DNA from 2 places in the Caballeronia sp. LZ043 genome. Region 2 is predicted to be linked to the other one. Evidence: predicted binding sites of a transcription regulator. Region 2 holds the regulator's gene; the other holds the start of a gene.
The links. The regulator FliA, encoded in region 2, starts transcription of late flagellar genes. The targets are predictions, from matches to a motif close to CTAAAGTTTNNNNNNNNNNNGCCGNTA.
Positions count from the first base shown of each region.

Region 1: a site for FliA is predicted at 9,263-9,289, ahead of QCE64_RS09135 (DUF4088 family protein). Genes of this name have one in related genera too.

Region 1 is NZ_JARUXT010000001.1:2,007,213-2,019,265, reverse strand. Features, by position in the region: gene fumC (class II fumarate hydratase) at 1-1,065, opposite strand, end outside; gene QCE64_RS09165 (phospholipase D family protein) at 1,092-2,771, opposite strand; gene QCE64_RS09160 (MATE family efflux transporter) at 3,129-4,574, opposite strand; gene QCE64_RS09155 (RNA-binding S4 domain-containing protein) at 4,812-5,033, opposite strand; gene QCE64_RS09150 (hypothetical protein) at 5,328-5,792, shown strand; gene QCE64_RS09145 (hypothetical protein) at 5,845-6,105, shown strand; gene QCE64_RS09140 (ATP-dependent helicase) at 6,271-8,400, shown strand; gene QCE64_RS09135 (DUF4088 family protein) at 8,414-9,175, opposite strand; gene QCE64_RS09130 (AzlD domain-containing protein) at 9,341-9,676, opposite strand; gene QCE64_RS09125 (AzlC family ABC transporter permease) at 9,673-10,446, opposite strand; gene QCE64_RS09120 (AraC family transcriptional regulator) at 10,577-11,398, opposite strand; gene QCE64_RS09115 (CreA family protein) at 11,445-11,918, opposite strand; gene QCE64_RS09110 (hypothetical protein) at 12,001-12,053, opposite strand, start outside.
Region 2 is NZ_JARUXT010000001.1:2,764,124-2,776,176, reverse strand. Features, by position in the region: gene QCE64_RS12735 (branched-chain amino acid ABC transporter substrate-binding protein) at 1-41, shown strand, start outside; partial or broken gene QCE64_RS12730 (cytochrome b/b6 domain-containing protein) at 93-511, opposite strand; partial or broken gene QCE64_RS12725 (PepSY domain-containing protein) at 496-780, opposite strand; gene QCE64_RS12720 (thiamine pyrophosphate-binding protein) at 859-2,565, opposite strand; gene flhF (flagellar biosynthesis protein FlhF) at 2,889-4,700, shown strand; gene QCE64_RS12710 (MinD/ParA family protein) at 4,693-5,610, shown strand; gene QCE64_RS12705 (RNA polymerase sigma factor FliA) at 5,629-6,360, shown strand; gene QCE64_RS12700 (GGDEF domain-containing protein) at 6,421-7,434, opposite strand; gene QCE64_RS12695 (aromatic ring-hydroxylating dioxygenase subunit alpha) at 7,743-8,735, shown strand; tRNA gene QCE64_RS12690 (tRNA-Arg) at 8,751-8,826, opposite strand; gene QCE64_RS12685 (c-type cytochrome) at 9,177-10,067, shown strand; gene QCE64_RS12680 (UvrD-helicase domain-containing protein) at 10,155-12,053, opposite strand, start outside.

The DNA.
Region 1 (12,053 bases), 760 kb from region 2:
GCCGAAATTCACCGCGACGTCATTGCCGAAGACCTGACAGCACAGCATGGTCACGGCTTCGGACTGGGTCGGGTTGACCTTGCCTGGCATGATCGAACTGCCCGGCTCGTTCTCGGGAATCGACAGTTCGCCCAGCCCGCAGCGCGGACCGCTCGCGAGCCAGCGCACGTCGTTGGCGATCTTCATCAGGCTCGCCGCGACGGTCTTCAGCGCGCCATGCGCGGCGACGAGCGCATCGGCGGCGGCCATGACCTCGAACTTGTTCGGCGCGGTCTCGAAGGGCAGGCCGGTGAGCTTGCCGATCGCCGCCGCCACCTTGCCCGCGAACTGCGGATGCGCGTTCAGCCCCGTGCCGACCGCCGTGCCGCCCTGCGCCAGCTGGTACAGGTGCGGCAAAGTCGCCTCGACGTGGCGGATGCCCTGGTCGAGCTGCGCGACATAGCCTGAGAACTCCTGGCCGAGCGTGAGCGGCGTCGCGTCCTGCAAATGCGTGCGGCCGATCTTCACGATCTTCGCGAACGCCTTCGATTTCTCGTCGAGCGTGTTGCGCAGCGTCTTGAGCGCCGGCACCAGATGCTTGACGATGCCGTAGGCGGCGGCGACATGCATCGCGGTCGGGAAGACGTCGTTGGACGACTGGCCGCGGTTGACATCGTCGTTCGGATGCACGAGACGCTCTTCACCGCGCGCACCGCCGAGAATCTCGCTCGCGCGGTTCGCGATGACCTCGTTGAGGTTCATGTTGGTCTGCGTGCCCGAGCCGGTCTGCCACACGGCGAGCGGAAATTCGTCGGGATGCCTGCCGTCGATGATTTCCTGCGCGGCCTGCATGATCGCCTTCGCCTTTTTCGAGTCGAGCTGCTTCAGCTCGTCGTTCACCTCGGCGGCGGCGTGCTTGATGACGGCGAGCGCCGTGATCAGCTCGGGCGACTGCTTTTCCGTCGAAATCTTGAAGTTCTGCAACGAGCGCTGCGTCTGCGCGCCCCAGAGTTTGGCGTTCGGCACGGCGATCTCGCCGAACGTGTCCTTCTCCATCCGTACGTCGCCTTGCGCGTTCTGTGTCATGGCTCGAAAGTCCTTACGAAGTTGGATCAAAGCTGCTTGTCGACGGGCAACAGCATAAACAGGCCTGTCATCGCATTGCGATATAACCCTGCTTCGGGATCGAAATTCCAGGTGACGAGGCTGCCGTCCTGCTCGGCGGTCCACATGAGCCCTGATTGCGGGGCTCCCGTGCGCCGCAGCTCCTCGGTGACGGCCGCGCTGGCGAGCTGGACCCGCCAGCTGACTTTCGGATCGGTGCCGTGGTCGAACAGCTGGGCGGCCTGGCTGGCGATGGACGCGTCGTGGATCACGAGCGCGAGTTCGGTGTTCAGTTTCGCCGAGCGCGGATCGAGATTCATGGAGCCGATCACGAGGATACTCCGATCGATCACATAGGCCTTGGCATGCAGGCTGGCGCGCGACTGCGAGCCGAACAGACCCGCGCGCGGACTGCCTTCGCCCGCCACCTGCAGCGGCTTGAATTCGTACAGTTCCACGCCGTGCTGCAACAGCGGAATCCGATACGGCGCGTAGCCTGCCTGCACCGCGACGGCATCGGTTGCGGCAAGCGAATTGGTCAGCACCGCGACGCGCACGCGGCGCTTCGTCACCTCGGAGAGGATGTTCACGCCGGCGTCGTGCGGCACGAAGTAGGGCGAAATGATCAGGAACTCGCGCTGCGCTTCTTTGAGCAGTTCCGCGAGGCGGTTCATCGGCGGACTCTGGTAGTCGTCGCTCGGATGCTCGATCTTCGACGGCGAATCCACCCAGAATTCCGTCGGCGCCCACACCAGGCCCATTTCCCCGCGCGCGATCTGCCGGGCCAGCGGCGTCGCGTTGAGGGGCTTGGCGTTCAGCGGGTCCGCCTGGGCGCGCCAGTGCGCGCGCAGGTCGTCGCGGGTCTTGTCGAGCTCGGCGGGGTCGAACTTCTGCTTGTTCAGCGCGCGCAGCGGGTAGGAGAGCGGGCTGTTCCAGTAGTCGTCGAAGCTCGCGGAGATCTTCTGCGTGACCGGACCGGCGGCGAAGACGTCCAGGTCGCGGAACTGCAGCGTCGGGCTCGCGCTGAAGTATTCGTCGCCGAGATTGCGGCCGCCGACGATCGCGATCTGGTTGTCCGCGATCATCGCCTTGTTGTGCATCCGGCGCGTGAAGTGATTCAGGTTCGTGAAGAAATTCTGTGTGCGCTCGGCAAAGCTGCGCTGCGCGCTGCCGTACGGGTTGAAGACACGGATCTCGATCTTGTCGTGCGAATTGAGCGCCGCCATGATCCGGTCGATGTCCTTGAAATTCAGGTCGTCGACCAGCATGCGCACGCGCACGCCACGATCCGCCGCATACAGCGCCGCGCCCAGCAGCAGCTTGCCGGTGTTGTCTTCCTCGGCAATGTAGTACTGCATGTCCAGCGTCTTCGTCGCCGCGCGGGCGAGCGCGATGCGGGCCTGAAGCGCGTCGGTGCCGGTCGGCAGCAGGCGCACCGCGGATTGCTCCGGATGCTGTCGTTCGAGCGGCGTCAGCGCGGTTTCGAGCGGCGTCGCGGTGTCGGGCGGGAGCGCCTGGCTTGCCGGACGGTCGAACGCCGTCGCGGGCGGGCGCGTGGCGCAGGCGGCGAGCAGCGTCGCGGCCAGCAGCGCCGTGGCCAGGCCGCGCACGCCTGACATGATTCCTCGCGGCGCAACGCGCCGATCCTTTCGCACGCCCGGCGCGCCACGCCGTGCTGCTCGCTGCATTCCCCGGCTTTCCGACACTTCGATTCCTCGTTCTCGTTGTTTCGACTGGTCCGTCGCTTGCGTTCTGGTGTACGTGGCGGACGAAGCGTCGTAGCAAGAAGCGTTCTCCCGCCACGTCATCGAAACAATTCTAAGGGGAATCGTGAGGCAGCCCTGTCGACGTCGGTGGCATGGCGAACGAGGAGGGCGGCAAAAGGGCCGGACAAAAAAAAGCCCGCCTGGTCGAAGGCGGGCTGACAACCCCTGTCACAGATGTCTCAAGGAGGAGACGGATTCATCCTAACCATGGACGGGCCGCGCACCAACCAAGCATTCGTGCCATGCATTTCGTCACGTGGCTCATTTGCTTATCAGGCATCACGCGTGGCCGTGCGGGGCGGCGCTGGCATCGGCGGCGTCCGGGTTCGGGGCCGTGCCGGTTTCGATGAAGCGCCGGCTGATGCGGTGAAACCGCAGCGTCATCAGCGCGGCGACACTTGCGAGCCCGGCGGCGAGTCCCCACCACAGGCCCTTCGCGCCCAGTTCGAAATGGAACGCGAGGACATAGCCCGTCGGAAAGCCGACGCCCCAGTAGCCGAACGCGGCGGCGAGCATCGGCACGCGGGTGTCGCGCAGGCCGCGCAGGCAGCCCGAGCCGACGGTCTGCATGCCGTCGACGATCTGGAACACCGCCGCCACGCCGAGCAGCGACGCGGCGAGCGCGACGGTCCGGGCGTTGGCGGGATCGTCGAGTTTCAGATACAGGCCGACGATCGCGTGCGGCACCGTGATCAGCACGAGGCCGGAGCACATCATGAAGCCGACGCCCAGCGCCAGCGCGACGAAGCCCGCATGGCGCGCGGCGACCGGCACGCCCGCGCCGACCCAGTAGCCGACCCGCACGTTCGCCGCCTGACCGATCGCGAGCGGCACCATGAACGCCACCGACGCCACGTTGAGCGCGATCTGGTGCGCGGCCAGCGGCGCTTCGCCGAGCAGGCCGACCATCATGCCGGTGGCGAGGAAGAGCGTGGATTCGACGCCGTAGGTGATCGCAACCGGCCAGCCGATGCTGAACAGTTCGCTCATCAGCGGCAGGCGCGGCCGCGTGCGCGTGACGAAATGGCGATAGCGCGGCCGCAGATGCAGGAACGCGACGAGTGCGAGCGCGATCAGCCAGACGGTGATGGTGGTCGCGGCGGCGGAGCCAAGAAAGCCTTCGCGCGGCAGGCCGTAGGCGCCGTGAATCAGGCCGTAGTTGAGGAAGCCGTTGACGAACACGCCGCCGATCGACACCCACAGCAGCCTGCGCGCCGCACCGATGGCCGGCAGGAACGCGCGCATCATGCCGACGCCGATCAAACTGCCGGGCGTGCCCCAGCGCAACACCGCGCAGTATTCGCCGACGTTCTTCGCCAGCAGCGCCGGTTCGTGGAACGCGAGCAGGATGGCTTCGGCATAGGACAGCAGCACGAAGGCGGGCACTGCGAGCAGCAGCGAGAGCACGAAGCCGGTCCAGTAGATGCTCGGCACGCGCTCGTCGGCGTTGGCGCCGCGTGCGTGCGCGACCGATACCGACACCGACGTCAGCACGCCCTGCAGCAGCGTCACGACGACGAAGAAGAGATTCGCGCCGAGGCCGCCGGCGGCGAGCGCATCGGGACCGAGCGAGCCGAGCAGGATGGTGTCGGTGACGCCCATTGCCATCTGCGAGAGCTGCGCGATGGCGAGCGGCGCCGCGAGGCGCGCGGTGTCGGCGGCGTGACGGGTGAGGCTCGGCGGTCCTTGATGCGCGCGCTGCGCGCGCGTGGTCTGGGCTTGCATGGTTGAGAGCGAATCAAACGGAGAGGACACGGCGGCGTGGCGGCGTGGCGGCGCGGCGTGGGGACGCAAGCTTCCTGACCGTGCCGACGTCAGGATTATTCCGCGCCGTTCCCGGGGCCAGGCCGCGAAACGAAAGATGACAAGCTTATTGCGTCGCGTGCGGCCTGTCGATGACGCGCCGGCTTATGCCGGGCTTTTGGCAAGCGCGTGACGCGTGCGCTCAAGCTTCGCGATGCGTCACGCGGGGGCGCGCACGCGGATGGTCCGGCCGTCGAGTTTCACGACCTGGCCCGCGCGGATCTTGCAGGTCTTACGCAGTTCCACGTGGCCGTCGACGGTGACTTCGCCCATGGCGACGCGCGCTTTCGCGGAGCCGCCGCTGTCCGCGAGACCCATCAGCTTCAGCAGGTTGTGAAGTTCGACGAAGTCGCCCGTGAGGGTGAATTGGAGTGACGGCATGACGGGCGAAGCAGGATTGCAGGAAGTAGGCGTCCATCATAAACCACCGGCGCCGCGCGCCGGGCATGCGCCGTGCTCTTCGCAAACGGGACCCCGGTAAACGGTTCGAAAGCAGTCTGGTTGGCAAATGTAGCCAGATGAAACCGTCGGTAACAATGACAGCTTTTGGAGAACTCGTCCGCGCACCGACGGGTCCGACGGTTTGACTGAAACAGCTTCGGTCATCTTTCCAAATCGACAAACGCCGCGCGGACCGCATTCCGGCGGCACACAAACCAGAGAGAGGACACGCTCATGACTCAAGCTCGCAATCTGTTGATCGGTACCGCCATTGCCACGCTCGCTGCTTCGAGCGCCTTCGCGCAAAGCACGCAGCCGGCCCCCATGACGCCCCCGCCCGCGCAGGCGCAGACCATGCAGCCGGCGCCGGGCCAGATGTCGAATCAGATGCCGGGCAACGCGATGCCCGCGCAGGCCCAGCAACCGGCAACGCCGGCGCCGCAGAACCTCGTCGCACCCGCTCCGACGGACCCGCTCGTGCAGCGCCGCAACGCCAACGCACAGGCCAACGCGGAATATCGCGCGTCGAAGAAGGCGTCGAAGGCCGAACTGAAGGCGCAGCGCCAGCAGGCCAAGGCCGACTACAAGGAAGAGGTCAAGAATGCGAAGATCAATCGCAAGGCCGACAAGGACGCCGCCAAGGCCGAACTGAACGCCACTGAGCCGAGCACGCCGAAGGACACGGGACTGCAGCACTAAGCGGATCACTAAGCGGGTCGCTGTCCAGGCGGAAACGTTCAAGGGAGGACTTATGAAGCAAGGATCGAAGGCATTCATGGCCGCGCTTGTCGCGGCGACGCTGGCCAGCGCGAGCGCAGCTTCGTTCGCGCAGACCACCAGCGACGCGCCGATGACGAAGGCCGATCAGAAGGCGGCGAAGAAGCAGGCGTCGGCCGACAAGGACGCCGCTGTCGCGCAGGCCAAGGCCGACAAGAAGAAGACCGAAGCCCAGTCCGAAGCCAACGAAGCCGCTGCGGACGCCAAGCTGAAGAACGCGAAGAAGGCTGACTGATCGTCTGAACGCGTTGATCGGCGTGATGAGCCATGAGCCCGGTTCCTGTTGGACCGGGCTCGTTTGTCTTTGGGGGCCAAAAGCTGAGCCGTGGCAAAGACTTGCGCGCGAAGGTTGTATGGATATACAGTGTGCGTCACTCTTTTGCCGCCAGTCCCATCTCCCGTGCTCACGCTCCCCGATACCGCCGACACCGCTGCCGATGCCGCCGCCAGACAAGTCGCGGACTATCTCGCGAAGCTCAACGAGGCACAACGCCAGGCCGTCGAATTCGGTGTCGATGAACCCGATCGCCGTGGCGGGCCGCTGCTGGTCATCGCGGGCGCGGGATCCGGCAAGACCAATACGCTCGCGCATCGCGTCGCGCACCTGCTCGTGAAAGGCGCCGATCCGCATCGCATCCTGCTCCTTACGTTCTCGCGCCGCGCCGCCCTCGAAATGACCCGGCGCGTGACGCGCATCGCCACCCAGGCGCTCGGCACGCGCAGCGCCATCGCGCAGGGACTGACCTGGTCGGGCACCTTCCACAGCGTCGGCGCGCGGCTGCTGCGCGATTACGCCGATCTCGTCGGCCTCGCGCCGTCGTTCACCATCAACGACCGCGAAGACTCCGCCGACCTGATGAATCTCGTGCGCCACGAGCTCGGCCTGTCATCGAAGGAGAAGCGCTTTCCGGCCAAGTCCACCTGCTTTTCGATCTACTCGCGCGTCGTGAACACCGGCGCGTCGCTGGCCACGGTGCTCGACCAGTCGTTCCCCTGGTGCCGCGAGTGGGAAGCCGACCTGAAGCGCCTGTTCGCCGCGTATGTCAACGCCAAGCAGTCGCAAAGCGTGCTCGACTACGACGACCTCTTGCTCTACTGGTCGCATCTCGCGGCGGAGCCGTCGGTTGCGGCGGACTTGTCGAGCCGTTTCGATCACGTGCTCGTCGACGAATACCAGGACACCAACCGCCTGCAGGCGTCCATCCTGCTCGCGATGAAACCGGACGGACGCGGCCTGACCGTCGTCGGCGACGATGCGCAGTCCATCTATTCGTTTCGCGGCGCGACGGTGCGCAACATCCTCGACTTCCCCGGCCACTTCAACCCGCCCGCCGCCAGCGTCACGCTGGATCGCAACTACCGCTCGACACAGCCGATCCTCGAGGCGTCGAACGCAGTGATCGGGCTTGCGTCCGAGCGCTACACGAAGAACCTGTGGACCGACAAGGCGTCGGCGCAGAAGCCGCGCGTCGTCAGCGTCGCCGATGAAGCCGATCAGGCGCGCTATGTCGTCGAGAAAGTGCTGGAGGCGCGCGAAGGCGGCATGAAGCTCAAGTCGCAGGCGGTGCTGTTTCGCGCGGCGCATCACAGCGCCACGCTCGAAATCGAGCTCACGCGGCGCAACATTCCGTTCGTGAAGTTCGGCGGCCTCAAGTTCCTCGATTCGATCCACGTCAAGGACGTGCTCGCCGTGCTGCGCTGGGCCGAGAATCCGCGTGACCGCGTCGCGGGCTTTCGCGTTGCGCAGTTGCTGCCGGGCATCGGGCCGGCGCTGGCCGGGCGGCTACTCGACAGTGTGAGCGCGCCGCAGGCGGTGGCGTCGCAGGCCATTGCCGGTTTTCAGGCGCCGGCGCGCGCCAGCGAGGACTGGCCGCGGTTCGTCGGGCTGATGGCGAAGCTGTGCGGCCGCGAATCGGGCTGGCCGGCCGAGTTCGAAATGATCCGCCGCTGGTATGAGCCGCATCTCGAACGCAATCACGAGGACGCGGCGATCCGTATCGGCGACGTGCTGCAGATGGAGAGCATTGCGTCGACGTATCCGACGCGCGAACGTTTCCTCACCGAACTCACGCTCGATCCGCCCGACGCGACCAGCGACGAATCCGGCGTGCCGCTGCTGGACGAGGACTATCTGATCCTCTCGACCATCCATTCGGCCAAGGGCCAGGAATGGCGCAACGTGTTCGTGCTCAATGGCGTGGACGGCTGCATTCCGTCCGACCTGGGCACTGGCAGCGACGAGGAAATCGATGAAGAGCGGCGCCTGTTGTATGTCGCGATGACGCGTGCGAAGGAAGACCTGCATGTCATCACGCCGCAGCGCTTCTACGTGCACAACCAGACGCATCTCGGCGACCGCCACGTGTGGGCGCAGCGTACGCGCTTCATTCCGCCGCATCTGCTGCCGCATTTCGAGGCGGCGGCCTGGCCGCCGGTCGTCGCGCCCGCGGCGCCGACGGCGGCGGGGCTGGCGGCAGCCGCGAAGGCCAAGCTGGATATCGCGGCGCGCCTTAAGGGAATGTGGGAGTAAGAAGGGCGCGCGATCAGCGCTGCGCGCGCGAGGCGCGCGGCGTGCGCGGCGGCGAGAAGATGCTGCGCAGCCAGGCGGCGAAGCGCGTGTAGCCGTCGTAAGGCTCTTCGACAAACAATTCCGGGCGCAGCGAGCGCAGCATTTCGAGCACTTGCTGCGCTTCCTGTTTCTGGATCGAGCCATACACGATGCCGAGCCGCAGCAGGCAGCGCAGTTCACCGAGCTTCTCGCGCGCCGTCGAGCCGATGCTCGTTTCCACCGAAATCTTCATTTCGTAGACGCGCTGGCGCAGCGAATCGGCGAGGCGCCATGCGGGCGTCTGCATCTTCTCTTCCACTTCGCGAATGTCCGCCGCCGCGGACTTGATCTGCGAGGCCAGCATGTCCACTTGCGACACGTCGCCCTTGGCTTCGGTGACGATGGCCGCCGCCCATTCGCGCGACGCCTTGACGAGATCTTCCGCGGTCCAGTCGGCGCGAATCGCGAACGCGAAGCCATGTTCGGCCGCTTGGCGGATCAGGATCTCGACGACATCCGGAAACTCCTTGTCGAGCGCGCGCTTGGCCCACGCGTACTGGCCGTGCGAGAGCATGCGCTGCACGGCCTGCTCGGTGAGCGGCGTGTGGTTGTCGAGCAGGATCGCCCGCAGGAAGTCTTCGAACGACGGTGTGACGAACTGCGGATCCAGCTTCAGCGACAGACGCAGGAAGGCGTCGAAGTCGCGCTGCAAGGAAGCGATCGTCTCTTCGCGGAGCGAAAGGGTGATTTGACGCATGTTGGTTCCCGGTTCCGCTTCCGGATGCGCCGGAAGCGGGTGATGCTGGTGGCCCCGCTTCTGTGGGCGGAGGCCATTCGCTTCTGATATCGGCGCGGGTTCCGGGAACTTGAGGCTTTTTTCACGCTTTTTGAAAGCGATTTGCCGGCCGATGGAGGGAAAATGTTAGCGCAACACCAGCAGTTGCCAGACGAAGAACACGATCAGAGACACCGCAATCGTCAACAGCGGCCGTTTGCTCAGCACGCATACGATGACCGCCACGAGCGCCGCCACCAGCTGCGGATTGCGCCAGGTGATCTCGGCGCCGGCGCCGTGCGGCGAAACCGTCATTGGCACGATGATGGCGGTCAGCACCGTCACGGGCACGAACGAAAGCGCGGTGCGCACAATGGGCGGGAAGGGCAGGCGCTCGCCGAGCACGAACACCGCGGCGCGGATCGTGAAGGTGACCACGGCCATGCCGAGAATGAGCAGCACGTAGTTCGAGGCCGCATTCATTGCGCGTGCTCCCTCGAAGCTTGCTTGCGTTGCACGCGCTGGTCCCGCAGCGTGAGCATCATGCCGACCGCCACGCCCACGAGCACCGCCGCGAGCAGGCCCAGCTTGTACGGCCAGTCCTGCCACGCGAACGACAGCACGCCCGAGGCCAGCGCCGCCGCGACGAAACGCACCGCGACGAGCTGCGGCACGATGATCGCGATAAAGGTGGCGACCATCGCGAAGTCGAGTCCGAGCGACTTGAGGCCGGGAAACGCCGCGCCGAACAGCAGGCCGATGAGCGTCCACGCCTGCCAGTTCAGATACATCGCGACGCCGGAGCCGAAGAAATAGTGCGGTCCGATCTCACCGGGATTGCGCTTCTGATAGTGCGCGTAGGCGACGGCGAAGACTTCGTCGGTGAGCACGGCGGCGAGCGCCCAGCGCCAGCGTTGCGGCAGATGCGCGACATACGGCGCAAGCGTCGCGGAATAGAGCACATGACGGAGATTGACGACGAGCGTCGTCGCCCAGATGACGGCGAAGCTCGCATGCGACGCGATCAACCCGACCGCGATGAATTGCGCCGATCCGGCGAACACGGCGAGCGACATCAGCTGCCCGTGCCACAGCGAGAGCGGGCTGGCCGTGACGAGCGTGCCGAAGATCACGCCGAAGGGCGCGGCGCCGATCATCATTGGAAGGGTGTCGCGGGCGCCGGCGGCGAATTCGCGCAGTGCCTGGCCGGATGGCGGCGTGGATGGTCGAGTAGCGTGCCGTGCGGACTGCATGGCGGACGATTGTGCGGATGTTGCCTTCAAGATTTCCTCCTGTGGCAGCGAGGATACGCAACGCGGTGTCCGGATGGCTTGTACGTTCTTGCGCTTGCCGGCGCTTCCGCTGTGGCTGGTTGCCGGACGCTCAGCGCCAGCGGCCCGGCGGCACACCGAACGCGCGCTTGAAGTGGCGCGTGAAGTGACTCTGGTCGGTGAAGCCGCTGGCGGCTGCGACGTCGGTGACCGACGCGCCCGACCGCAGCGCGGGCAGCGCCCGCACGATACGCATCTGGTTGCGCCAGGCGTGCGGCGCGAGACCGGTCGTGCGCGCGAACAGACGGGCGGCGTGAAAGGTCGACAGGCCCACCGTGCGCGCCAGTTCGGCGAGCGTGACGGGTTCGAGCAGGTCGTCGGCGAGACGCGACTTCATGGTTTCGACGCGCTGCGCGTCGGCGGCGAGCGACGGCGCCCCCACATGTTCCAGCGCGTGCCGGCCGACCAGCGTGGTGACGGCATCGACGAGAGCCAGTTCGGCCTCGAGCGGATCCGCGCCGCGCTCCAGCAGGCGATGCGCATGCACGAGGCGGCGCGCGAGATCGGCGTCGCGGATGATGTGATCCGGAAACCGGGGCGCGACGGCGCGCTGTCCGCACAGATCGTGCGCCAGGTCCTCGACGAACGGCACCGGCAAATAGAACACGCGATAACGCCAGCCGACATCGACTGCCCGCGCGCCCGTATGCACTTCGCCCGGATTGATCACAGGCACCGAACCGGTTTCCGCCACGTGGTGCGCGCCGCGATAGTCGAAGCATTCCGCGCCGGCCTCGATCACCGGCACCGTGTAGGCGTCGTGCCAGTGCGGCGTGAATTCGTGGTCGTAGTATTCCGCGGTCACCATGTCCGCGTCCGGCACGAGCGGCGAGCGCCAGTAGCGTGCGGCATCGCGGAAATGGGCGGCGTTCATGGCGTAAGGGCGGGTAAAGGAGGGAAACCGTCAGTCTATAACGTTGTCACTTCACCGGTATGGTCGTGCCTTCCGGCACCGGCACGGCGGTTACGCTGTTCTTCGGACTGCCGGTCGCGATGCGGTCGCTGTAAGTGAGATAGACGAGCGTGTTGCGCTTCGTATCGACCACGCGCACCACGTGCAGGGTTTTGAAGATGAACGACATGCCCGCCGAGAAGACGTCGGTCTTCTGCTTGAGCGGCTGGGAGAATCTGATCGGGCCGACTTGGCGACATGCGATCGACGCTTCGGTCGGATCTTCCGCGATGCCCAGCGTGCCCTTCACGCCTCCCGTGCGCGCCCGCGAAACGTAGCAGGTCACGCCTTGCACGAGCGGGTCGTCGTAGGCATCGACGGTGACGCGGTCAGAGCCTGTGAAACGGAAGTTGGTATTGACGCTGGCGATTTCCTCGGCATGCGCGAGTCCCGCGCCGTAGAAGGAGGCCAGCAGTGCGAAAGCGAGGACGGGACGCTTCATCGACATCATCCGGAAAAGAAGAGGGGCGTCGTATTGTATCGACGCCCCTGGGTTCTTTCGATGTGTCGCACATCGGGTCCGTTCAATGGAAGATCAGGTAGAGAATCACCAGAACCACCACCGGCACGCCGAGCA
Region 2 (12,053 bases):
GCGGCAAGTGGACGACGCTGCAGAGCGTGGGCGGCAAGTAAGCACGCCAGCTCTCGCGGTTGATGTTTCGGGTGAAGGCCCCGTGACTCCGGTCACGGGGCTTTTTCCTTTTCGGGACCGCGCATGTTGCCCGTCAGCATCGCCCCGACGAGATTTTTCCTGCGTCCACACACTCATCAGCACAGCCGCAAGGACATGCACGCAGACGCACACTTCCACCGCGACCGCGAGCCAGCTGTGGATCTCCTGCCGCCAGTCTTCGCCCCAGAAGGCATCGAGCCGCATGATCCAGCCGGATAGCGCGAGCGCGAGAATCAGGCACCACAGCGTGCCCGATGAAGCCCCACACGATGCGCGCGGCAACCAGACCCGCCGCGCCATACCCGAGCAGCCGGTGAGTGGAATCGGTCGGACCGAACAGGTTCCAGAGGACGATGCCCGCAACGACCCAGTGCGTGAGCCGCACCCAGAGGTCCCAGACTCTCGTGGGCCGGGTCACGGGCGGAGACATGACGCTTGTTCCACTTCCGATTTCACGACCGCGAGCGTCTTCGTGTCGTCATAGATCTCGACCTTCTTGCCGTTCTTGTCGTGGCCGTAGATCTCGTAGCAGTTGCCATCGACCTTGAACTTGCGGATCTTGCAGCCTTCGGCCTCGAGCCTGGCCTTCGCGTCGCACTCCTTCATCTATTTGCTTTTCGGATGCGCCGTGCAATCCGCCTTCGCGAACGCCGCACCCGACATTCCCATCGCCAGCGACAACGCCAGAATCTTCAGCATGACTTACTCCCGGTGGTTCTGGACGGGCTACTCTAGCGCCACCGGGAGCGCACTGAAAGCAGGCTGAAAGTTTGTCCGCTAACGCTTGCCTTGCTGCCGAATGTGTTCGAGCGTCGCGCCCGGCGTGCTCTGTTCCGCCGGAATGCGGACTTCGATTACGGCTGGCAGGCCGGAACGCTGTGCGCGCTCGAACGCGGGCATGAACTGGCTGGTCGTCTGGACGAGTTCGCCGTGCGCGCCGAACGCCCGCGCGTAGGCGGCGAAGTCGGGGTTGGTGAGTCCGGTTCCATGCACGCGGTTCGGATAGTGCCGTTCCTGATGCATGCGGATGGTCCCGTACTGGCCGTTGTTGACGACGATGAAGATCACCGGCAATTCATATTGCATGGCCGTGGCCAGCTCGTGGCTCGACATCATGAAGCAGCCGTCGCCTGCGAACGCGATCACCGTGCGCTCCGGGTACAGCGACTTCGCGGCGATCGCGGCAGGCACGCCATAGCCCATCGCGCCGCTGGTGGGCGCGACCTGCGAGCGAAACTGCCGGTACGAGTAATGCCGATGCAGCCACGTCGCATAGTTGCCGGCGCCGTTGGTGAGAATGGCGTCGGCGGGAAGGGTCTGGGCAAGCTGGCGCATGATCTCGCCGAGCTGGACATCGCCGAGCATCGGGCGCGGCTCGCGCCAGTCGAGATACGCAGCGTGTGCCGCTTCGTCCTCGCCGGCCCACGCGATGGAAGGCGGCGGCGGCAGCGCGGCCAGCATCGCCGCGATTTCCGGCATGCCCGAGACGATCGGCAAATCGGCGTGGTACACGCGCCCGAGTTCCTCCGCGCCCTGGTGTACGTGGATCAGCGTCTGCCTCGGCTTCGGGATGTCGATCAGCGCGTAACCGCCCGTCGTCGATTCGCCCAAGCGCGGGCCGAGCACGAAGAGCACATCGGCGTCGCGCACGCGCGCGGCGAGCGCCGGGTTGATGCCGAGCCCGACATCGCCGGCATAGTTCGGATGCTCGTTCGACAGCGTGTCCTGATAGCGGAATGCGCAGCCCGCCGGCAACTGCCATTGCTCGACGAAGCGCGCGAAGTCCTGCGTGGCTTCCTCCGTCCAGCCGCTGCCGCCCGCGATCACGAACGGCTTCCGTGCGTTGCCGAGCAGCTCGCGCAGGCGTTCCATCTGCGCCGGCGCGGGCGCGGCCGCCACGCGCTGGTAGCGCGGCAGCGGCGGGATGGCGGCGAGCGTCTCGGTGAGCATGTCTTCCGGCAGCGCGAGCACGACCGGCCCGGGACGCCCGGCCGTCGTGACGTGAAACGCGTGACTCAGGTATTCCGGCACGCGGCGCGGGTCGTCGATCTGCGCGACCCACTTCGCCATCTGCCCGAACATGCGCCGGTAATCGATCTCCTGGAACGCCTCGCGGTCCATGTGATCGCGCGCGCACTGGCCGATGAGCAGCAGCATCGGCGTCGAATCCTGAAACGCGGTGTGCACGCCGATCGACGCGTGCGTCGCGCCGGGCCCGCGCGTGACGATCGCCACGCCCGGACGTCCGGTCAGCTTGCCGACCGCCTCCGCCATGTTCGCCGCGCCGGCCTCGTGGCGGCAGACGATGGTCTGGATGTGCGCGGTTTCGTCGTGCAGCGCGTCGAGCACCGCGAGGAAGCTCTCGCCGGGCACGCAGAACACGCGCTCGACGCCGTGATGAACGAGCGCATCGACGACGAGACGGGCGCCGGTCGTCTGGCTTTCGGGAGCGGCGGACGGAGCAGCGGAAGCAGCGGACGTCATGCGATGAAGTCTCCTTGAAATGTCCGGAAACGCCTCGGTTCGATGCCGGAGAGGTGCCGGACGGTGAGCGACGTGCCCTCCAGCTTACGCGTTCGGCCGCGCCTTCGGCCACACGCCGCCCGGGAACATTTGGCTGCGGCGGGCGCGCCGTGTTCGGGCCCCGAACTGTCCATCAGCCGAAATACCCCTTTTTCCCACCCTTTATCCAGCGATGGACCCAAGGGGAACTTCGCAATAATGGCTTCACTGAAAAGCGGGACCGGCAAGCAGACAGACCGGTTCGCTCGCAACGATCGCCGTATCACACCTCATCGGGGGCAAGTTTGAACATTCGTAAATTCATCGGCGCGAACAGCCGTGACGCACTGCGCCAGGTTCGTGAAACGCTCGGTCCCGATGCCGTGGTGTTGTCGAATCGCACGCTGGACGACGGCTCGGTCGAAATCGTCGCGGTCGCGGACAGCGACATCGCTTCGATCTCGCCCGCCGCGCAGGAGCAGGCGGTGCGTTCGGGCGGCGCGTCGCGCGCGGCGCTGGCCGCGGCGGCGGCAGCGATCCCGGTGAAACAGCAGGCAGCCACGAACCCCTACGTGAACGGCGATGTGTTTTCCTCCGTGTTCGGCGCGAGTGCCGATGACGAAGACGACTTCGCATCCTCCGCCGACGACACGTCCCGCACGATGGCCGACACCAACCCGTGGCTGATCGAGCATGCGAAGCGCCTGGCGCAACAGGCGTCGATGCCGTCGAACCGCCCGCTCACGCCGTCGGCCGCGATTGCGCGCGGCATGGGCGTGCCGGTGACGACGCTGTCGCAGGCGCCGGTCCAGTCGACCGCCCGGTCGACCGAATCCGAAGCCGGCAAGTTTGCGCTGCGTCAGCAGCAGCCGGCCCGGGCCGAAGCGGCGCCGCAGCCGGTCTCACAACCGGTCTCGCAGCCGGCCGTGCAGCAGAAGGTCGAAACGCCCGACTGGGCGCGCGAAGCCGCGCAGGTCGCAGCCCGCCGCGCTGCGCACAAGATCAACACGAGCGCGCCGCACGCTGAAACGCCGGCGCCGGGCGCCGCGCCCGCCACGCCGGAAAGCGTCTTCGAAGGCCTGCCCGCGAATGCGGCGGCGGTCGTGACCGAGGCGATCCGGGCGCGCATGCAGCAGGTCGTCAACGACACGGTGATGAACGAACTCTCGTCGATGCGCGAGATGATGGAAGAGCACTTCGCCGGCCTGATGTGGAGCGAGCGCCAGCGCCGCAACCCGACGGGCGGCGCGCTGACCAAGCGCCTGTTCTCGGCCGGTTTCTCGGCGCAGCTCGTGCGCATGGTGATGGACAACATGCCGGAGATGGAGACTGTCGAAGGCGCGCTCGAATGGGTGCAGCAAGTCCTCGAAAACAACATTCCGGTGATGGACAGCGAAGACGCGCTGATGGAGCGCGGCGGCGTGTTCGCACTGATGGGCCCGACGGGCGTCGGCAAGACGACCACCACGGCGAAGCTTGCGGCGCGCTGCGTGATGCGCTTCGGCGCCAGCAAGGTCGCGCTGCTCACGACCGACAGCTACCGGATCGGCGCGCACGAGCAACTGCGCATCTTCGGCAAGATCCTGGGCGTGTCGGTGCACGCGGTGAAGGACGGCGCCGACCTGCAACTGGCGCTGTCCGAACTGCGTAACAAACATATCGTGCTGATCGACACGATCGGCATGAGCCAGCGCGACCGCATGGTCTCCGACCAGATTGCGATGCTGTGCGGCGCGGGCCATCCGGTGCAGCGCATCCTGCTGCTCAACGCGACGAGCCACGGCGACACGCTGAACGAAGTCGTGCAGGCCTACAAGAGCGCGCCGGACCAGCCGCCGCTCGCGGGCTGCATCCTGACCAAGCTCGATGAAGCCACCAATCTCGGCGGCGTGCTCGACACGGTGATCCGCTACAAGCTGCCGGTGCATTACGTCTCGACCGGACAGAAAGTGCCGGAGAACCTGTACGTCGCGACCAAGCGTTTTCTCATCAAGAGCGCGTTCTGCATTCCGCGCGACGGCTCGCCGTTCGTGCCGAACGAAGAAGAAGTCCCCGCGCTGCTCTCCGCGCTGTCCGCGCGTGCCTCGACCGACATGCATGGGGTGCACTTTGGATAAGTTCGTGCTCGACCAGGCAGAAGGTCTGCGACGGCTCCTCACGCGAGCTGGCTCGCGTGTGGTGGCGGTCGTGGGCGGCCCGGCGGGAATCGGTTGCACGTCGACGGTGGTGAATCTCGGCGCGGCGCTGTCGGTACATGGCAAGGATGTGCTTGTGATCGACGAGCACCGCAACGCGGCGTCGGCCAGCCGACTCACCGGCATCGAGGATGCAGGCGCGGCTGCCGCGGTGATGACGGGCCGCAGCACGCTCGCGGAGGCCGCCGGGCGCACGCCGTTCGGCTTTTCGCTGCTCGCGGCGCCGCGTGATGAACGCATCAGCCATGACGCCGCGCAATGCCGTGCGTTGCTGGACGGTCCGGCGGACATCGTGCTGATCGACGCGCAGCTGGACCGGTATGGCGCGCTCTCGTCGCTCGCGGCGCAGGCGCATGACTTTCTCGTCGTGACGCGGGTGGCCGCGTCGGCGATCACCGAGGCGTATGCGTGCATGAAGCGTCTGCACTACGCCCATGCGATCGGCCAGTTCCGCGTGCTGATCAATCACGTGCAGAACCCGGCCGATGCGGCGGTCGCGTTCGACAACCTGTCGGGCGTCGCAAGCCGGTATCTGGCTGTGTCGCTGGTGCAGGCGGGATATGTGTCCGAGGATGCGCGCGTCGCTCGGGCAAAGGAACTCTCACGCTGCGCTGTCGAAGCATTCCCGGCCACGGCCGCGGCACGCGACTACCGCGCGATTGCGGCGGAGCTCCTGCACTGGCCGATGCGCCCCGCGCCGTATGCGCGTGCGGCGAACGGCCAGGCGGACGCGCGAATTCCGGTTGGCGACTCTGAGCAGGGCGGACGGGAGACGGCGCATCGTGCGGCCGCGCTTCACGAAATGGCCATGAGCAGCACGGCGTCGATGTGATCAAGATAGGTGACCAAGATGTATAACGCCCAAGGCAAACTCTCACAGTCCGAAACGCTGACGAAATATGCACCGCTCGTTCGCCGGCTGGGGCTTCAGCTCGTCGCCAAGATGCCGGCGAGCGTCGATCTCGACGATCTCATCCAGGCCGGCATGATCGGCTTGCTGGACGCGGCCGGCCGCTACAAGGAAGACCAGGGCGCGCAGTTCGAGACGTATGCGAGCCAGCGGATTCGCGGCGCGATGCTCGACGAGCTGCGCGCCAACGACTGGCTGCCGCGCAGCATGCGCAAGACGTCGCGCGAAGTGGAATCGGCGGTGCACAAGGTCGAGCAGAACCTCGGCCGGTCCGCCAGCGAGACCGAGATCGCCGAACACATGAAGATGCCGCTCGACGAATATCAGTCGATGTTGCAGGACCTGCACGGCGCGCAGCTGATCTATTACGAAGACTTCGACCGTTCCGCCGATGACGAGCCGTTCCTCGACCGCTATTGCGTCGACCGTTCGGATCCGCTGTCCGCGCTGATGGACGACAGCCTGCGCGGCGCGCTGATCGAAGCCATCGACCGGCTGCCGGAACGCGAGAAGCTGCTGATGAGCCTGTACTACGAGCGCGGCCTGAACCTGCGCGAGATTGGCGCGGTAATGGAAGTGAGCGAGTCGCGCGTGTGCCAGCTGCACAGCCAGGCCGTGGCGCGTCTGCGCACGAAGCTGCGCGAGCAGGCGTGGACCGGCGCCGAAGCGTAAGTCTGACGTTCGACGCGTGACGCATGAGACGAATGGCCCGCAGCGATGCGGGCCATTTGTTTAGCTGGTTTCGAAATCGTGGGTTTCGGCGAACACGGTCTTGCCGGCGCCCAGACTCTTGGCGCGATACATGGCGCGGTCGGCGGCGCGCAGCACGGTGTTCATGTCGGACGGGCGCGCGATCGTCGCGCCGGACAGCAGGCAGGCGCCGATGCTCGCCGATACCGATACCGCCCGCTCCTGCACCGACGTGATGGCGGCGAGCGCCGAGTGGATGCTGTCGGCCACGGCGAGCACCGCCGAGCGGTCCCGCACCTGATGCGCGAGCACGACGAATTCGTCGCCGCCGAGCCGGGCGATGGTATCGGTCCTGCGCAGGCGCGCCTCGAGTTGATGCGCGAACGATTGCAGCAGCACATCGCCGACGGCGTGTCCGTAGGTGTCGTTCACTTCCTTGAAACCGTCGAGGTCGATCAGCAGCAGGGCGGTGGCGTCATCGGCGTCGTGGCCGTCCTGGCTGGTTGGTGGCGCGGCCATCGCCCGATTGACGATCTTCTCCAGCGCATAGCGATTCGAGAGGCCGGTGAGCGGATCGGTGGACGCCTGGCGCGCGAGATCCAGATTGAGCTTGCCGAGCCGGTCGACGAGCACGCTCAGATACACCGAAGCCCCCAGCACGCTCAATCCCAGGCCGATCGCGGCCGGCAGGTTGGCATGCCACCAAGGTTGCCCGAGGCCGAGCGCGATCACCACGATGAGCGCCGTCGTACAGGACACCGCGAGCGTGCGCTTGCCATACCGGCATCCCGAGCCGATCAGGAACCAGAACATCACCCAGATGAGCGGCAGCGCGCTGGCGCCGCCAGCCGCGAGCGCGAGTCCGAGCAAGGCCTGATCGGCGATGGTCGTGAGCGTCAGGCGCGTTCCGGACATGGCGCTCGCGCGGCTCACGACCAATAGCGTCAGGGCGCCGTAAGACACATAGAGGGCGACGAGCCGCACGACCATCGACGCATCGTGCGACGGGCGCCACAAAGCGAAGAGGCCATACGCGAGCAGCACCGCTGTTCCCATCCAGACACGAAGCGTGGCCTGCTCCCGTTCGGGACTCCGGTGCCCGGACCCGATGAAAGCCTGGATCCGGCGTGCCGGTTGATGCGCCTGCTCCATATGAACCCCTGGCTGGTGATTTCTTGCTGTTATGGTGTGCTGCTGTCTCGTATGTGCGGCCCGGTCGCGGGAGGCGCTGTGAAGGTGTGCATCGGGTTGCACCGTCGCGCGACCCGCTATTCTGCTACTTTTTGCGATCTCGCTGCAGGATCGGTTGGGGCGAATGCGGACTCTTTGACTCTTCCCGGTCTTCCTGCTTACGGCTGATGACAATGCACAACAACGCTTCTTCCCTGCAAGGCGAATGGCTGGCGGTCTGCAACAGTGAGGACGTGCCGGAGGGCGGGGCGCGAGGATTCATCGTCGCGGATGAGCGCATCGTCGTGTGGCGGGACAGTCTCGGCGCGGCGCATGTGTGGCGCGACTACTGTCCGCATCGCGGGGCGCAACTGTCGCTCGGATCGGTATCGCGCGACTGGATCACGTGTCCCTATCACGGCTGGCGGTATGACATCGAGGGGCAGTGTCTGCATATCCCGTCGAATCCCGCACTGCGTCCGCCGAAACGCGCCTGCGCGACGACCTTTGTCAGCGACGAAAAGTACGGCGTGGTCTGGATGTGTTTCGGCGAGCCCGAGTATGCGCTCGATTTTTATCCGGATGCCGATGTGCCCGGCGGGCGTCGCATCAATCTCGCACCGCAGACGGTGAGGTCATCGGCGCCGAGAGTGGTCGAGAATTTTCTCGACATGGCCCATTTCTCTTTCGTGCACGCGGGGATTCTGGGCGAGCAGGCGCATACCGAGGTGCCCGATTACGAAGTCGTTCCGGTCGATGGCGGTCTCGAAGCGCGGCAGTGCCGTTACTGGCAACCAGCCGGCATGCCGGGGCAGGACGACGGCGCGATGATCGACTATGTGTATCGCGTCAGGCGGCCGTTGATTGCGAGCCTCACGAAGATGGCCGCCGGCGGGCAGGGCGCGCTGCACATCATGCTGGTGGCGTCGCCGGTGTCGGAGACGGAAACGCGGGCGTGGCTCGTCTCCGTTCATGAAGACGACTCGACGCACAGCGATCGGGAGCTTTATGACTTCAATATGGAGATCCTGCTGCAGGACACGCCGATCGTCGAATCGCAATGGCCGAAGCGCTTGCCGCTGGAACTCGATGCGGAGTTGCATCAGAAGTGCGACCGGATGTCGGTGGCTTACCGGAGATGGCTGGCGGAACTGGAGTTCGGATGGGGGACGACGGGTGGGGGGTAGCGGGGGGCTTGAGATTGGTGCGCCCGGCTGGGATCGAACCAGCAACCCCTGCCTTCGGAGGGCAGTACTCTATCCATTGAGCTACGGGCGCATCGGCGGTGGGCTGCTTATTTGACAAGGTAACAAGGCAAGCGGCTCAAAGAAAGCCAGCTGCAAGGCCCACGCGAATCCGAGAGGATACCTGTTTTCCATGACTCCGTCCATCGCGCGGCGGTGCAATCTCAATGCCCGCGTGCGCCACAAGCATCACACGATTCGGGTAAACGCCCGTCCGGTCGTGCTGCTGCCCTGTGCCGCCGTCCAAACGTTCCGTCTATAATCGACCGAGCCTTTCCCCACGGCTTGTCTCGGCGCACGGTCTGAGCGCCAAGGCAATGCATGCGGTAGCTGTCACGCTGTCACTGAACCGACTCACACCAAAAAACGGGAGACGAGACAAGCATGAGCGAAGCACCCCACGGAGCCCCGATCAAGACGCCTGGTCAACTCATCGTCGCGATCATTGCGGGATTCGGCATTCCAGTCGCCATCATCATTCTGCTCGCCGTCTATGTGAACAACTCGACGCGCACCGGCGCAGGCACCGATATCGAAGCCTCCGTGAAGGAGCGCATCGCGCCCGCCGCCCAGGTCGATGTCCGCGACGCCAATGCCCCGCGCGTCTACAAAACCGGCGAGGAAGTCTTCAAGGCCGTCTGCTCCGCCTGTCACGCCGCCGGCACCGCCGGCGCGCCCAAGTTCGGCGATGCCGGCGCGTGGGCGCCGCGCATCAGCGAAGGCTACGACACGCTGCTGCACAACGCGCTCAACGGCAAGGGCGCGATGCCCGCCCGCGGCGGCACGAATCCCGACGACTACAGCGACTTCGAAATCGCGCGCGCTGTCGTCTACATGGCAAACAACGGCGGCGCCAAGTTCGCGGAACCCGCGCAACCGGCGCCGGGCGCCGCGGCAAGCGCAGCCGGCGCTGCTTCCGCACCGGCGGCCGCGAGTTCCAACGACAACGCACAGGCCGCAGCCGCCGTCGCCGCGTTGGCGTCGGTACCGCAGGCCGCGCCGGCTCCGGCCGCGGGCGCCCAAAGCGCCGACGCCGCGCAAGCCGGCAAGGCGCTCTACGAGCAGGTCTGCCAGGCGTGTCACGCGGCCGGCGTGCTCGGCGCCCCGAAGTTCGGCGACAAGGCTGCCTGGGCGCCGCGTCTGAAAGAGCCGATGGACACCGTCTACAACTACGCGCTGCACGGCAAGGGCGCGATGCCGCCGAAGGGCGGATCGAATGCGCCGGACGCCGATGTCAAGGCCGCCGTCGACTACATGGTGAACGCGTCGAAGTAAGAGGCCAGGCCGCAAAGCAAAGAACCCTGCGCACGCGAGTGTCGCAGGGTTTTTTTCGAATGCACTGAATGAACCCGACAGCGGCGATCAGCTCTTCTGCAGCATCGCCTTGAGCATCGCCATCCGGTCCTTCGGCGACAGCGGCGCTTCATCGGCAGTCGGCGGCGGCGCGTCGTCGAGCAGCATCTCGGGAATGAAGCGCGACGGTTCGCACACCACCGTCTCCCGCGCCCGCTTGCGTTTCTTGCACCAGTTCAGATGCAGGCTGCGCTGCGCCCGCGTGATCGCGACATACATCAAACGGCGTTCTTCCTCGATGCGCGCATCATCGACGGGCGTGTCTTCGTCCGAGCCGCCGCGATGCGGCATGATGCCTTCCTCGACACCCACCAGGAACACGTGCGGATACTCCAGCCCCTTCGACGCATGCACCGTCGACAGGCGCACCGCATCCGGATCCTCTTCCTTGCCTTCGAGCATCGACATCAGCGCGACGGTCTGGATCAGTCCGAGCAGGTTCTTGCCTTCGTCGGCGAGACCGTCGGCGGTGTCGAAGCCGGTCTGCTCCGTGCCCGGCGCGGCTTCGGGCTTGGTGCCCTTGCGCTTCAGCCATTCGAGGAACTCGAGCACGTTCTGCCACTTCGACTGCGCCTGCCGTTCATCGTAGGCATCGTAGAGATACGACTCGTAGTGAATGGCCTCCATCATGTCATCGAGGACTTCGCTGGCCGGATCGCGCGCGGCGCGGTCGGACAGCCGGCGTATCCACTCGCAGAACGTGCGCAGCGGCTCGACCTGCCGCGCCGACAGACGCGCCTCGATGCCGCCCATGAACACGGCCTCGAACAGCGACACCTTCGCCGCGCCCGCGAACGCCCCGAGCGCTTCGAGCGTCGTGTTGCCGACGCCCCGGCGCGGCGTCGTGATCGCGCGGATGAACGCAGGATCGTCGTCGGGATTCGCGATCAGCCGCAGATACGCGATCAGATCCTTGATCTCGGCCTTGTCGAAGAACGATTGCCCGCCCGACAGCACATACGGAATGCGTTCACGGCGCAGCACCTGTTCGAAGATGCGCGCCTGGAAGTTGCCGCGATAGAGAATCGCGTAATCGCGGAACTGCGTGCGTCGCTCGAACTTGTGCGCCGAGAGCCGGAACACGACGGATTCCGCCTCATGCTCTTCGTCGTTGCAGCCGGTGACGGTGATCGTGTCGCCCATGCCGTGCTCGGACCACAACTTCTTCTCGAACAGTTTCGGATTGTTGGCGATGACGTTGTTCGCCGCGGTCAGGATGCGCACCGTCGAGCGATAGTTCTGCTCCAGCTTGATGACGTGCAGCTTCGGAAAGTCCTTGCCGAGCTGCGCGAGATTCTCGATCGTCGCGCCGCGCCAGCCGTAGATGGCCTGATCGTCGTCGCCCACGGCCGTGAACGCGGCGCGCGGTCCGGCCAGCAGCTTCACCAGTTCGTACTGGCAGGTGTTGGTGTCCTGGTACTCGTCGATCAGCAGGTAGCGCAGACGGTTCTGCCACTTGTCGCGCACCTGCTCGTTCTGCGCGAACAGTTGCGCCGGGCGCAGGATCAGATCGTCGAAATCGAGCGCCTGATAGGCATGCAGCGTGGCCGCGTAGCTGCGATAGACAATCGCTGCCTGATGTTCATCCTCGTTGCTGGCGAGCACCGACGCCTGATCGGGCGACACCATCGCGTTCTTCCACAGCGAGATGATCGATTGGATCTTGCGGATCAGCCCCTTGTCCGTGGTGCCGAGCTGCTCCTGGACCATGCCGAAACAATCGTCGGAGTCCATGATCGAGAACTGCGGCTTCAGGCCGACGTGCTCCGCCTCCTGCCGCATGATCTGTACGCCGAGCGAGTGAAACGTGCAGATGGTCAACTGATTGACAGGAATCCGGCGGCCTTCCTTGCCCGGTGCCGTGAGCGTCTTGCCTTCGAGCAGCTTGGCGGTGCGCTCGCGCATTTC